Regions from separate parts of the Terrihabitans aquatilis genome, predicted to be linked through region 1. Evidence: predicted binding sites of a transcription regulator. Region 1 holds the regulator's gene; each other region holds the start of a gene.
The links. Region 1 encodes LexA, which represses DNA repair genes until DNA is damaged. Its sites were predicted from a motif close to TGTTCNNNNTGTGTTCNG; they were not measured.

Region 1 (3,277 bases):
CGATTCGCTCATCATGCGCATGGCCGACTCGCATCAGGTGCCCGCGGGCGGCGCACTCGCCGTGGACCGGGACGGTTTTTCGGCCGACGTGACCGCAGCGCTGGAAGCCCATCCTCTGGTGACATTGGCTCGTGAAGAGATCGCGGGGCTGCCGCCGGAAGATTGGGACAATGTCATCGTCGCGACCGGCCCCCTCACCTCCGAGGCATTTGCCCAGGCCGTGCGCGATCTGACGGGACGCGATTCCCTGGCCTTCTTCGATGCGATAGCGCCCATCGTGCACTTCGATTCCATCGACATGGATGTGTGCTGGTTCCAGTCGCGTTACGACAAGGCTGGCCCGGGAGGCAGCGGCGCGGACTACATCAACTGCCCGCTGGACCGGGATCAGTACGAGGTCTTCGTGGATGCTCTTCTCACGGGCGAGCGGGTGGACTTCAAGGATTGGGAGGCCACCACCCCATATTTTGACGGCTGCCTGCCGATCGAGGTGATGGCCGAGCGGGGCCGCGAGACCCTGCGCCACGGACCGATGAAGCCCATGGGCCTGACCAATCCGCGCAATCCAAGTGTGAAGCCCTACGCGGTGGTGCAATTGCGCCAGGACAACGCTCTGGGCACCTTGTTCAACATGGTGGGCTTCCAGACCAAGCTGCGCCACGGCGTCCAGGCCGACACGTTTCGGATGATCCCGGGTCTGGAGAAAGCGGAATTCGCCCGTCTTGGCGGCCTGCACCGCAACACGTTTCTCGATTCGCCCAGGCTGCTCGATCGAACGCTCCGCCTGAAGGCGCAGACCCGTTTGCGCTTTGCCGGCCAGATCACCGGATGTGAGGGTTATGTCGAAAGCGCCTCGGTCGGGCTGCTGGCAGGCCGGTTCGCGGCGGACGAGCGGCTGGGCCGGAAACTGGAGATCCCGCCGCCCTTGACGGCCATGGGCGCCCTGCTCGGCCACATCACCGGCGGCCATATCGAAGCCAATGGAGACGAGAACACGAAGCGCAGCTTTCAGCCCATGAATATCAATTTCGGGCTGTTTCCACCCTACGAAGGTGCCTTGAGGGGCGAGAATGGCGAGCGTGTTCGTGGAGCGGCGAAAAGCGCCGCCAAAAAGCGGGCACTGACGGGCCGGGCTAAGGAAGCATTTCAAGCATGGGCAGGTGAGACCGCTGACGGCTGACTGCGTTTCGCGATCCGTCTAAACCATCGTGCAAACCGGATGTTAACCATTGCGGAACACATAAGGAACAGCTACCAATGTGTTCCTGATTTGTTTCGATATTCGGAGAGGCACCATGCTCACGCGTAAGCAGCACGAGCTTCTGCGTTACATCCATGAGCGCCTCAAGGAATCGGGCGTGCCTCCCTCGTTCGACGAGATGAAGGAAGCGCTGAACCTGCGGTCCAAATCCGGCATCCATCGCCTGATCACCGCACTGGAGGAGCGCGGCTTCATCCGCCGGCTGCCCAATCGAGCGCGCGCCCTGGAAGTGCTGAAACTGCCCGAGGCGGTTGCGCCCCGTCTGAGACCCGCAGCCGGCAAGTTCCAGCCCAGCGTGATCGAAGGGGATCTCGGCAAAGCGCGGCTACGGGCTGATGATGACGAGGAAGCGGTGCCGTCCGCGTTCGTGCCCGTCATGGGCCGTATCGCTGCCGGTGTCCCGATCGAGGCGATTCAGACGCGAAGCCACACCATAGCCGTTCCTCCCGAAATGCTGTCCGGCGGCGAGCATTACGCGCTCGAGGTCCGGGGCGATTCGATGATCGAGGCCGGGATTCTCGAAGGTGATCTGGTGGTGATCCGCAAATCGGACACGGCCAATACCGGCGATATCGTCGTGGCCCTTGTCGATGATGAGGAAGCGACCCTGAAGCGGCTGCGCAAACGCGGCGCGTCCATCGCCCTTGAAGCCGCAAACCCGGCATATGAGACGCGTATTTTCGGACCTGACCGCGTGCGGGTTCAGGGACGGCTCGTGGGTCTCATTCGCAGGTATTGAGGCTCGCTCGCCACCGCTTCCGATCTAGAAATCCCCGGTGACGAGGGCCTCTGGATCTGTCTCGTCGTTATCATCTTCGGGCACGGAATCGGCTTCGTTCCCGTCCGAGGCTATCGCGGCGAAGGATGGTCCGGCGGGCGGATGGGTAATCGGGTCCCAGATCCGACGAGCGGTATCGGCGCGCGAGATCGCGAAAGTACCGTCCGGCCGGTGCGTAAGGGCCATGGCGCCACCCTCCGCTAAATCTGTTCCGTCGATAACAAGGCTCTTCGTCCTGCAGTCTGGCGGTGCGATCAACCGCGTCACGACGATCGCTGCGCGTTGGCAATCTTCACGCAGCGCGGCATAGGTCCAATTCAGGGCCAGGAACCCGCCTTTTTCCATCGGAAGCGTGCAGCCGAAGCTGTCGCAATGCACCTCCGCCGCAACGCTCGGATCGCGCGGTGATCGCGTGTCCCCATCTGCGGCAAGCCAGTTCTGCGCCGCGAAACCCGCGAACCGCACCCCACTGACCTGAAGCCGCCCGTCCGGGGCCCTCACCGCTGCCGCGCGACCACCGGCTTCAATGTAGATGTCCGGCCGCCCCGGAAAAGCGGCGAACAGAAGCCCGGCGATGATCGGCGCAATTCCGAGAAGCCGCAGGCGTGTGGTCCATATTGCCGTCCAGCACAGGCCGAGCGCGAGCAGCAAAACACCGACCGGGGAAAAAGCGGCCATCCCGGTATTGGCGCCCGGCCAGGAGGCGATCCAGTACGCGGTCTGGAGCATCAATTCGATGCCATATCCCATGACGATCCAGGCCGGAGCATCCAGCCCAAACGGCATCAATAAGAATCCGATGAGGGCGAAGGGCATGATGAGCGTGCTGACTAGCGGCAGGGCAAGCAGGTTCGACGGCAGGGAATGAAGGGCAATCCGCTGAAAATGGAAGGTCGCGAACGGCGCAGTGGCCAAAGTGGCAAGCACCGTGGTCGCGACGATGCCGCCGAAATACGCAATGACGCGGCCGGATAATCCCGTACGACGGACGTGAGCTTCCTCCTCAAGATGTTGCAGCCGCGCACGCTCATACCAGGCGACAAGCGCCATCACGGCCGCGAAGGACATCTGGAAACTGGGGCCGATCACCGATTCCGGCGTCAGGACGATGGTGCAAAGGGCCGCAAGCGAGAGGTTGCGCATGGTGACCCCCTGGCGGTCGAAGATGACGGCCACGAACACAACGGCGATCATGATGAAGCTGCGCTGCGCTGCAACCTCGACACCCGACAGATACA
Region 2 (3,277 bases), 340 kb from region 1:
CGGAGACACTCGCGAGAAGATCGATCCCGGCAAACCGCTCGAACGCCTCGGCAAGCGTCAGCCGCTCCGGCTCGGCGAAGGGATCACAGACGCGGCCGCGAAAGTTCATCTGGCGGCACTCCGCAGTCTCGGCGGCACTCCGCAGGAAATTCACGCAATCGCTGAACAGGATCTCGTAAGGCGCTCCGGTGCGATACCATTCCAGCATGGTGAATTCCGGATGGTGTAGGGCACTCCGCTCGCCATTGCGGAACACGCGGGCGAAATCGAAGATTTTGTGCTCCCCGGCCGCGAGCAGTTTCTTCATCGCGAATTCGGGGGAGGTGTGCAGGTAAAACCGCTCGCGCCCACCGCCGATCTCCACGAAATCCGCGGCGAAGGCGTGCAGATGTGCCTCGTTGCCGGGAGAGATTTGCAGGATGCCGGCCTCTACCTCAACGAACCCCTCCGCTTCCAACACGGAGCGGATCGCCGTCTTCACACGTCCGCGCGCGTTCAGACGGGCGCGCCGCCGGGCATGATGTTCGGGGTGCCAGAAGGGCACGGCTTGGGTCATTGGGTCTTTCTCGGAGCCGCGAAGTGTGCGAGAGGGGCGGCAACGGAAGTTGCGCGGCCCGACGGCCCATCAGAAGGATAGAACGTGAAGGTTATCGCCAGCTCGCTCCGCAAAGGCAATGTCGTCGAGGTCGACGGCCGTCTCTACGTCATTCTCACGGCGGAGAACATCCATCCCGGCAAGGGCACGCCGGTGACCCAGCTCGACATGCGCCGCATCTCGGACGGCGTGAAGGTGTCGGAGCGCTACCGCACGACCGAGCAGGTCGAGCGCGCCTTCGTCGAGGACCAGGACCACACCTTCCTGTACTCGGACGGCGAGGGCTTCCACTTCATGAATCCCGAGAGCTACGAACAGATCGCCGTGCCGGCGGACGTCGTGGGCGATTACGCACCCTACCTTCAGGAAGGCATGAAGGTGCAGCTCGCGATCTATAACGGCCTCGCTCTGAGCCTCGAACTGCCGCAGCGCATGACGCTCGAAGTGGTCGAAACCGAGCCGGCCATGAAGGGCCAGACGGCATCCTCCTCCTACAAGCCGGCTGTTCTGTCCAACGGCGTGCGCACCAACGTTCCGCCGCACATCTCGGTGGGCACCCGCATCGTGATCCTCACCGAGGATGCGAGCTACGTGGAACGCGCCAAGGATTGAGACTTTCGCATCCGATGCGCGGAGATGGCCGGGTTCTCGCCCGGCCTTTTTCGTTCGCGGCTACGAAAACGCGAATTTTGTGGCGAACACGCCTGCCACGATGACCGCGATGATGATGGCGAAGGCCCAGCCGGACTTCTCCTCCATAAACGTCTTGGCCCTCGGCCCGCCCCATTTCAGCAGGGCGCAGGTGAGGAAAAAGCGCACGCCGCGCGCCAGAACGCTCATGATCACGAAGGTGAGGAAATCGAGCCGGGTCAGCCCCGAGGCGATGGTGATGATCTTGTAGGGCAACGGCGTGATGCCGCCGCCCAGCAGCACCATGAGCCAGCCGACATCGTTGTATTTCTCGGCGATCGTCTCGAACTCGTCGGCCAGACCATAAAAATCGAGGATCGCCTGGCCAACCGTCTCGAACAGGAAATAGCCGATCGCATAGCCCGCAATACCGCCCAGCACCGAGGTGATGGTGCAGATCAGCGCATAGCGCCAGGTGCGTTCCGGCCGGGCCAGCACCATGGGAATGAGCATCACATCGGGCGGAACGGGAAAAAACGAACTCTCCGCGAAGGTCACGGCCGCCAGGGCAGGTTCAGCATGCCGATGGCTGGCGAGGGCCATGGTGCGGGCGTAAAGGCTGCGGAACATCGTGACCCTGATTATCTCGGCATGCTGGTTGTAAGGCGCAATGTGGCGGTGGCTTGTCAACAGGTCATTCTACTTGAAGAACAAAAAGCGAACTCTATAATCTGCGCATGGACATCAAGCGCAAACTGGAAATCCTGGCCGACGCCGCGAAATACGACGCATCCTGCGCGTCGAGCGGCACGGACAAGCGCAATTCCAAAGGGAAAGCGGGCATCGGCTCCACCGAGGGCGCGGGTATCTGCCATTCCTATGCGCCGGACGGCCGCTGCATATCCTTGTTGAAGATCCTGATGACGAACGCCTGCGCGTTCGACTGCCTGTATTGCGTGAACCGGGCCTCATCCAATGTGCCGCGCGCGCGTTTCACCGTTGACGAGATCGTCACGCTAACGCTTGATTTTTACAAACGTAATTACATCGAGGGTTTGTTCCTCTCCTCGGGCATCATCCGCTCTCCGGATTACACGATGGAGCAGATCGTGGAGGTGGCGCGGCGGCTGCGTGAGGAGCATGGCTTCCGCGGCTACATCCATCTCAAGACCATTCCCGATGCCGACGAACTCCTGCTCGCCAAGGCCGGGCGCTATGCCGACCGCCTCTCGATCAACATCGAGCTGCCGACGGAAGCAGGTGTCGAGAAATTCGCGCCGGAAAAGAACGTGCGTGCCATTCGCCGCTCCATGGGTCGCATGCGGCTTCGGATCGACGAGGCGAAAGCCGAAAGGAAGGCGCCGCGTTTTGCGCCGGCCGGTCAGTCCACGCAGATGATCATCGGCGCGGACGCCACGACCGACAGCGAGATCCTCGCCACCAGCGCCAATCTTTATGGCTCGTTCGGGCTTCGCCGCGTCTATTTCTCGGCGTTCAGCCCCATTCCCGATGCGTCCTCGCTTCTGCCGCCGCAAGCTCCGCCCCTGGTGCGTGAGCATCGGCTGTATCAGGGCGACTGGCTGATGCGCTTCTACGGTTTCGAGACCTCGGAGATCTTTGCCGGAACCGACGGCATGCTCGACCTCGGCATCGACCCGAAAATGGCGTGGGCGCTGCGCAATCGTGATCGCTTTCCGCTCGATGTGAACCGGGCCAGCCGCGAGGAATTGCTGCGCGTTCCCGGTTTCGGCGTGAAGAGCGTCGACCGTATCCTTCGCGCGCGCCGCGTTCGCGCCATCCGCGCGGATGATCTGACCCGCCTGCATGTGCCGCTGAAAAGCGCGTTGCCCTTCATCGTCCTGCCGGATCATCGCCCGACGAAATTGCTCGACCGGCAGGATTTGCGCCGGCTCGTGAAACCCGAACCCGTGCAATATTCGTTGTTCGGGAATGCCGCATAACTTCATCCTCGCCGGTCCGACCGATTTCGAAGGCTGGCGCGGTGCAGCCCGCCGCTTCGTTCTGGCCGATGTGCCCCCGGAAGAGGTGATC
Region 3 (3,277 bases), 260 kb from region 1:
GCGCGGCTGACGATCGATCTCGGGGCTATCGCCGACAATTGGAGCGCGCTCGCGCAGCGCGTGGCTCCGGCGGAATGCGCAGCCGTGGTAAAGGCGGACGCTTATGGCCTGGGCGCACGGGAGGTGTCCGCGGCGCTCTGGAATGCCGGCGCGCGTACGTTCTTCGTAGCGCATCTGGCGGAGGCGCTCGTTGTTCGGGACGTTTTGCCCGACGCGGTCATCTACGTGCTGAACGGCCTCGCGCCTGGCGCGTCGACCCGTTTCAGGGAATCTCGCATCCGACCGGTGCTCGGCAGCCTTGCCGAGATCGAGGAATGGGCCGCACAGATTTCCGACGAGAATTCCGGTGAGGCGGCCATCCACATCGACACGGGAATGAACAGGCTCGGTCTGGATTTCTCAGGCGCACTCGAAGTGGCGGAACGCCGCTCGGCCGGTAGGCTCGGCTTTCGCCCTTCCCTCCTCATGAGCCATCTGGCGTGTGCCGACGAACCCGGCCATTCATTGACCGCCCGGCAGGTTGACGTTTTCGCACGGGCCGCACGGCTTTTTCCCGGCGTCGCGGCGAGCCTCGCGAATTCGGCGGCAACCCTGTCCATACCCGAATCGTGGTTCGATCTCTGCCGACCCGGCATTGCGCTCTACGGGAGCAATCCGATCCCCTCCGAGCACAATCCGATGCGGCCGGTGGTGCGGCTTGCAGGCCGCATCGTGCAGGTCCGCGCGGTGGATGGCGGCGAAAGCGTGGGCTACGGCGCAGCGCAGACGATGCAGCGTCCGTCCCGCATCGCCATCGTCTCCGTCGGATATGCCGATGGTTTCCTGCGTGCCGGCGGCTCCTGCGACGACCGTGAGGGCACGTTCGCACTTGTCGGGGGACAGCCTTGCCCGCTCGTCGGCCGGATCTCGATGGACCTGCTGGCGATCGATGTCACCGACGTTCCCGAGGACGCGGCGCAGCGGGGCGGCGAAGCGATCCTGATCGGTGACGGTATCGGCGTCGATCAGATCGCGGAACGCGCCGGGACGATCGGCTATGAAATCCTCACAAGCCTCGGCTCGAGGTATGCACGCGCCTACATCGCCTAGGGCAATTCAGGCGGCCGCTTTCGGCACGAAGGTCATCGCTACCCCGTTCATGCAATAGCGCAGGCCTGTGGGCTTCGGCCCGTCGTCGAACACATGTCCCAGATGTCCTCCGCAACGCCGGCAGTGAACCTCCGTGCGGGGCAGCACCAGCTTATAATCCCTGCGCGTGCCTATTGCCTTGGGCAACGGCTCCCAGAAACTCGGCCAACCGGTGCGGCTGTCGAATTTCGTGGCGGACGAGAACAACGGCAATTCGCAACCGGCGCAGACGAACCTGCCTTCCCGATGCTCGTCGTTCAGCGGGCTCGTAAACGGCGCCTCCGTGCTCTCCTGCCGGAGCACGGCGAATTGCTGCGGGGTCAGGATCCTGCGCCATTCCTCGGCGGTTTTCTCGATCTCGAACGATTCGGCCATGGCCGGTGCCACGACGCCACGTCCGCGAAATACGAGAAGGCCCGCAAGCGCCAAGCCGCCAAGAAGAATGCTTCGTCTGCCGACCATGTCCGATCCTCCGATACGAACAGATACGGCGCGGATGCCGCCAGGGCTGCACCGGACCGGTCACGAAGATGAGAGCGGACTCGTGACGTGGGTCAGAATGCGAGTTGCTGCCGATGCGGAACGCCAGATGAGAACATTCAAGGAACAAAATGCTGGCGTTGCGGTGCCATTTTCGGCATCTTGAGGTCCGGGAGAACCTCATGGCACGCGCACGTTCCACTTTTGTCTGCCAAGCTTGCGGCGCCGTCCACAATCGCTGGTCGGGCCGCTGCGACAGTTGCAATGCCTGGAACTCGATCTCGGAGGAAGCCGCCGCCGCGCCGGTCGGCAAGGGTGGCGCGGTCTCCGCACGGGGCGGCCGCCGAATCGAGCTGGAGGGGCTGGGAGGCGTGTCCGAAGAGGCGCCGCGTATTCAGTCTGGCATCGGTGAGCTGGACCGCGTGACCGGCGGCGGCTTCGTGCACGGCTCCGCCATCCTGCTGGGCGGCGAACCGGGCATCGGCAAATCCACTTTGCTGATCCAGGCGTGCGCCGCACTGGCGCGCTCCGGGCACCGAACGGTCTACATCTCGGGCGAAGAAGCGACGGCACAGGTACGGATGCGGGCGGCTCGGCTCGGCCTTTCCGATGCGCCGGTGGAACTCGCCGCGGAGACCAGCGTCGAGGACATCCTCGCGACCCTGGGAAACGGGGCGCCGCCGCGATTCGTCATCATCGATTCGATTCAGACCATGTGGACCGCCAGCGTGGAATCGGCTCCCGGCACCGTCACGCAGGTGCGTGCGGCCTCGCAGGCGCTGATCCGCTTTGCAAAGACTTCGGGTGCGACCGTCATCCTGGTCGGCCATGTGACGAAGGACGGCCAGATCGCGGGTCCGCGCGTGGTCGAGCACATGGTGGATGCGGTGCTCTCCTTCGAAGGTGAGCAGGGCCATACCTTCCGCATCCTGCGCGCCCAGAAAAACCGGTTCGGCCCAACCGACGAGATCGGCGTGTTCTCGATGACGGGCGGCGGGCTGGAAGACGTCGCGAACCCCTCCGCGCTGTTTCTGTCCAGCCGCGACGTCGCAGCGCCTGGCGTGGCGGTGTTCGCCGGCATGGAAGGTACCCGGCCGATCCTTGTCGAGATCCAGGCGCTTGTGGCGCCCTCCTCGCTCGGCACGCCGAGGCGAGCCGTTGTGGGCTGGGATTCGAACCGCCTTTCCATGGTCCTCGCCGTGCTCGAAGCTCATGCGGGACTGCGGCTCGGCAGTCACGACGTCTACCTCAATGTGGCCGGCGGCTTGCGCATCAACGAGCCTGCCGCCGACATCGCGGTGGCTGCCGCACTTGTGTCGTCCTTCGCCGGCGCGGTGCTGCCTCTCGATAGCGTTTTCTTCGGCGAGATCAGCCTGTCGGGTTCCGTGCGTGCCGTGTCCCATGCAGGGTTGAGAATGAAGGAAGCCGCACGCCTCGGATTTGCGCGCGCCATAGGCTCTGCCGGTTCGGGCGAAGGCAAGCCGGAATCGGGCTTGTCTCTGATGGGACTGACAGCACTCGATGCGCTCGTTGCGGAGATCGCGGCACGTGGAGGCCGGGGAGCGGCGCGTGCTCATCCGCAACACCGTCATGTGGCTGATGCGACGGCAGATGAATGATGCGTGACGGCGCGGTTCTGCCCGGCTATAAGGGCGCCGCGCCGCGAACA

Region 2: a site for LexA is predicted at 1,932-1,949, ahead of ACQ6S1_RS04730 (putative DNA modification/repair radical SAM protein). Genes of this name have one in related genera too.
Region 3: a site for LexA is predicted at 1,720-1,737, ahead of radA (DNA repair protein RadA). Genes of this name have one in related genera too.

The regions. Positions count from the first base shown of each region.
Region 1 covers NZ_JBOCUO010000001.1:593,571-596,847, forward strand. Annotated here, with positions in the region: gene trmFO (methylenetetrahydrofolate--tRNA-(uracil(54)-C(5))-methyltransferase (FADH(2)-oxidizing) TrmFO) at 1-1,180, shown strand, start outside; gene lexA (transcriptional repressor LexA) at 1,296-2,000, shown strand; gene ACQ6S1_RS03020 (ComEC/Rec2 family competence protein) at 2,025-3,277, opposite strand, start outside.
Region 2 covers NZ_JBOCUO010000001.1:938,029-941,305, reverse strand. Annotated here, with positions in the region: gene epmA (EF-P lysine aminoacylase EpmA) at 1-556, opposite strand, end outside; gene efp (elongation factor P) at 641-1,207, shown strand; gene ACQ6S1_RS04735 (YqaA family protein) at 1,268-1,855, opposite strand; gene ACQ6S1_RS04730 (putative DNA modification/repair radical SAM protein) at 1,963-3,186, shown strand; gene ACQ6S1_RS04725 (UdgX family uracil-DNA binding protein) at 3,176-3,277, shown strand, end outside.
Region 3 covers NZ_JBOCUO010000001.1:338,428-341,704, reverse strand. Annotated here, with positions in the region: gene alr (alanine racemase) at 1-1,089, shown strand, start outside; gene msrB (peptide-methionine (R)-S-oxide reductase MsrB) at 1,096-1,590, opposite strand; gene radA (DNA repair protein RadA) at 1,791-3,227, shown strand.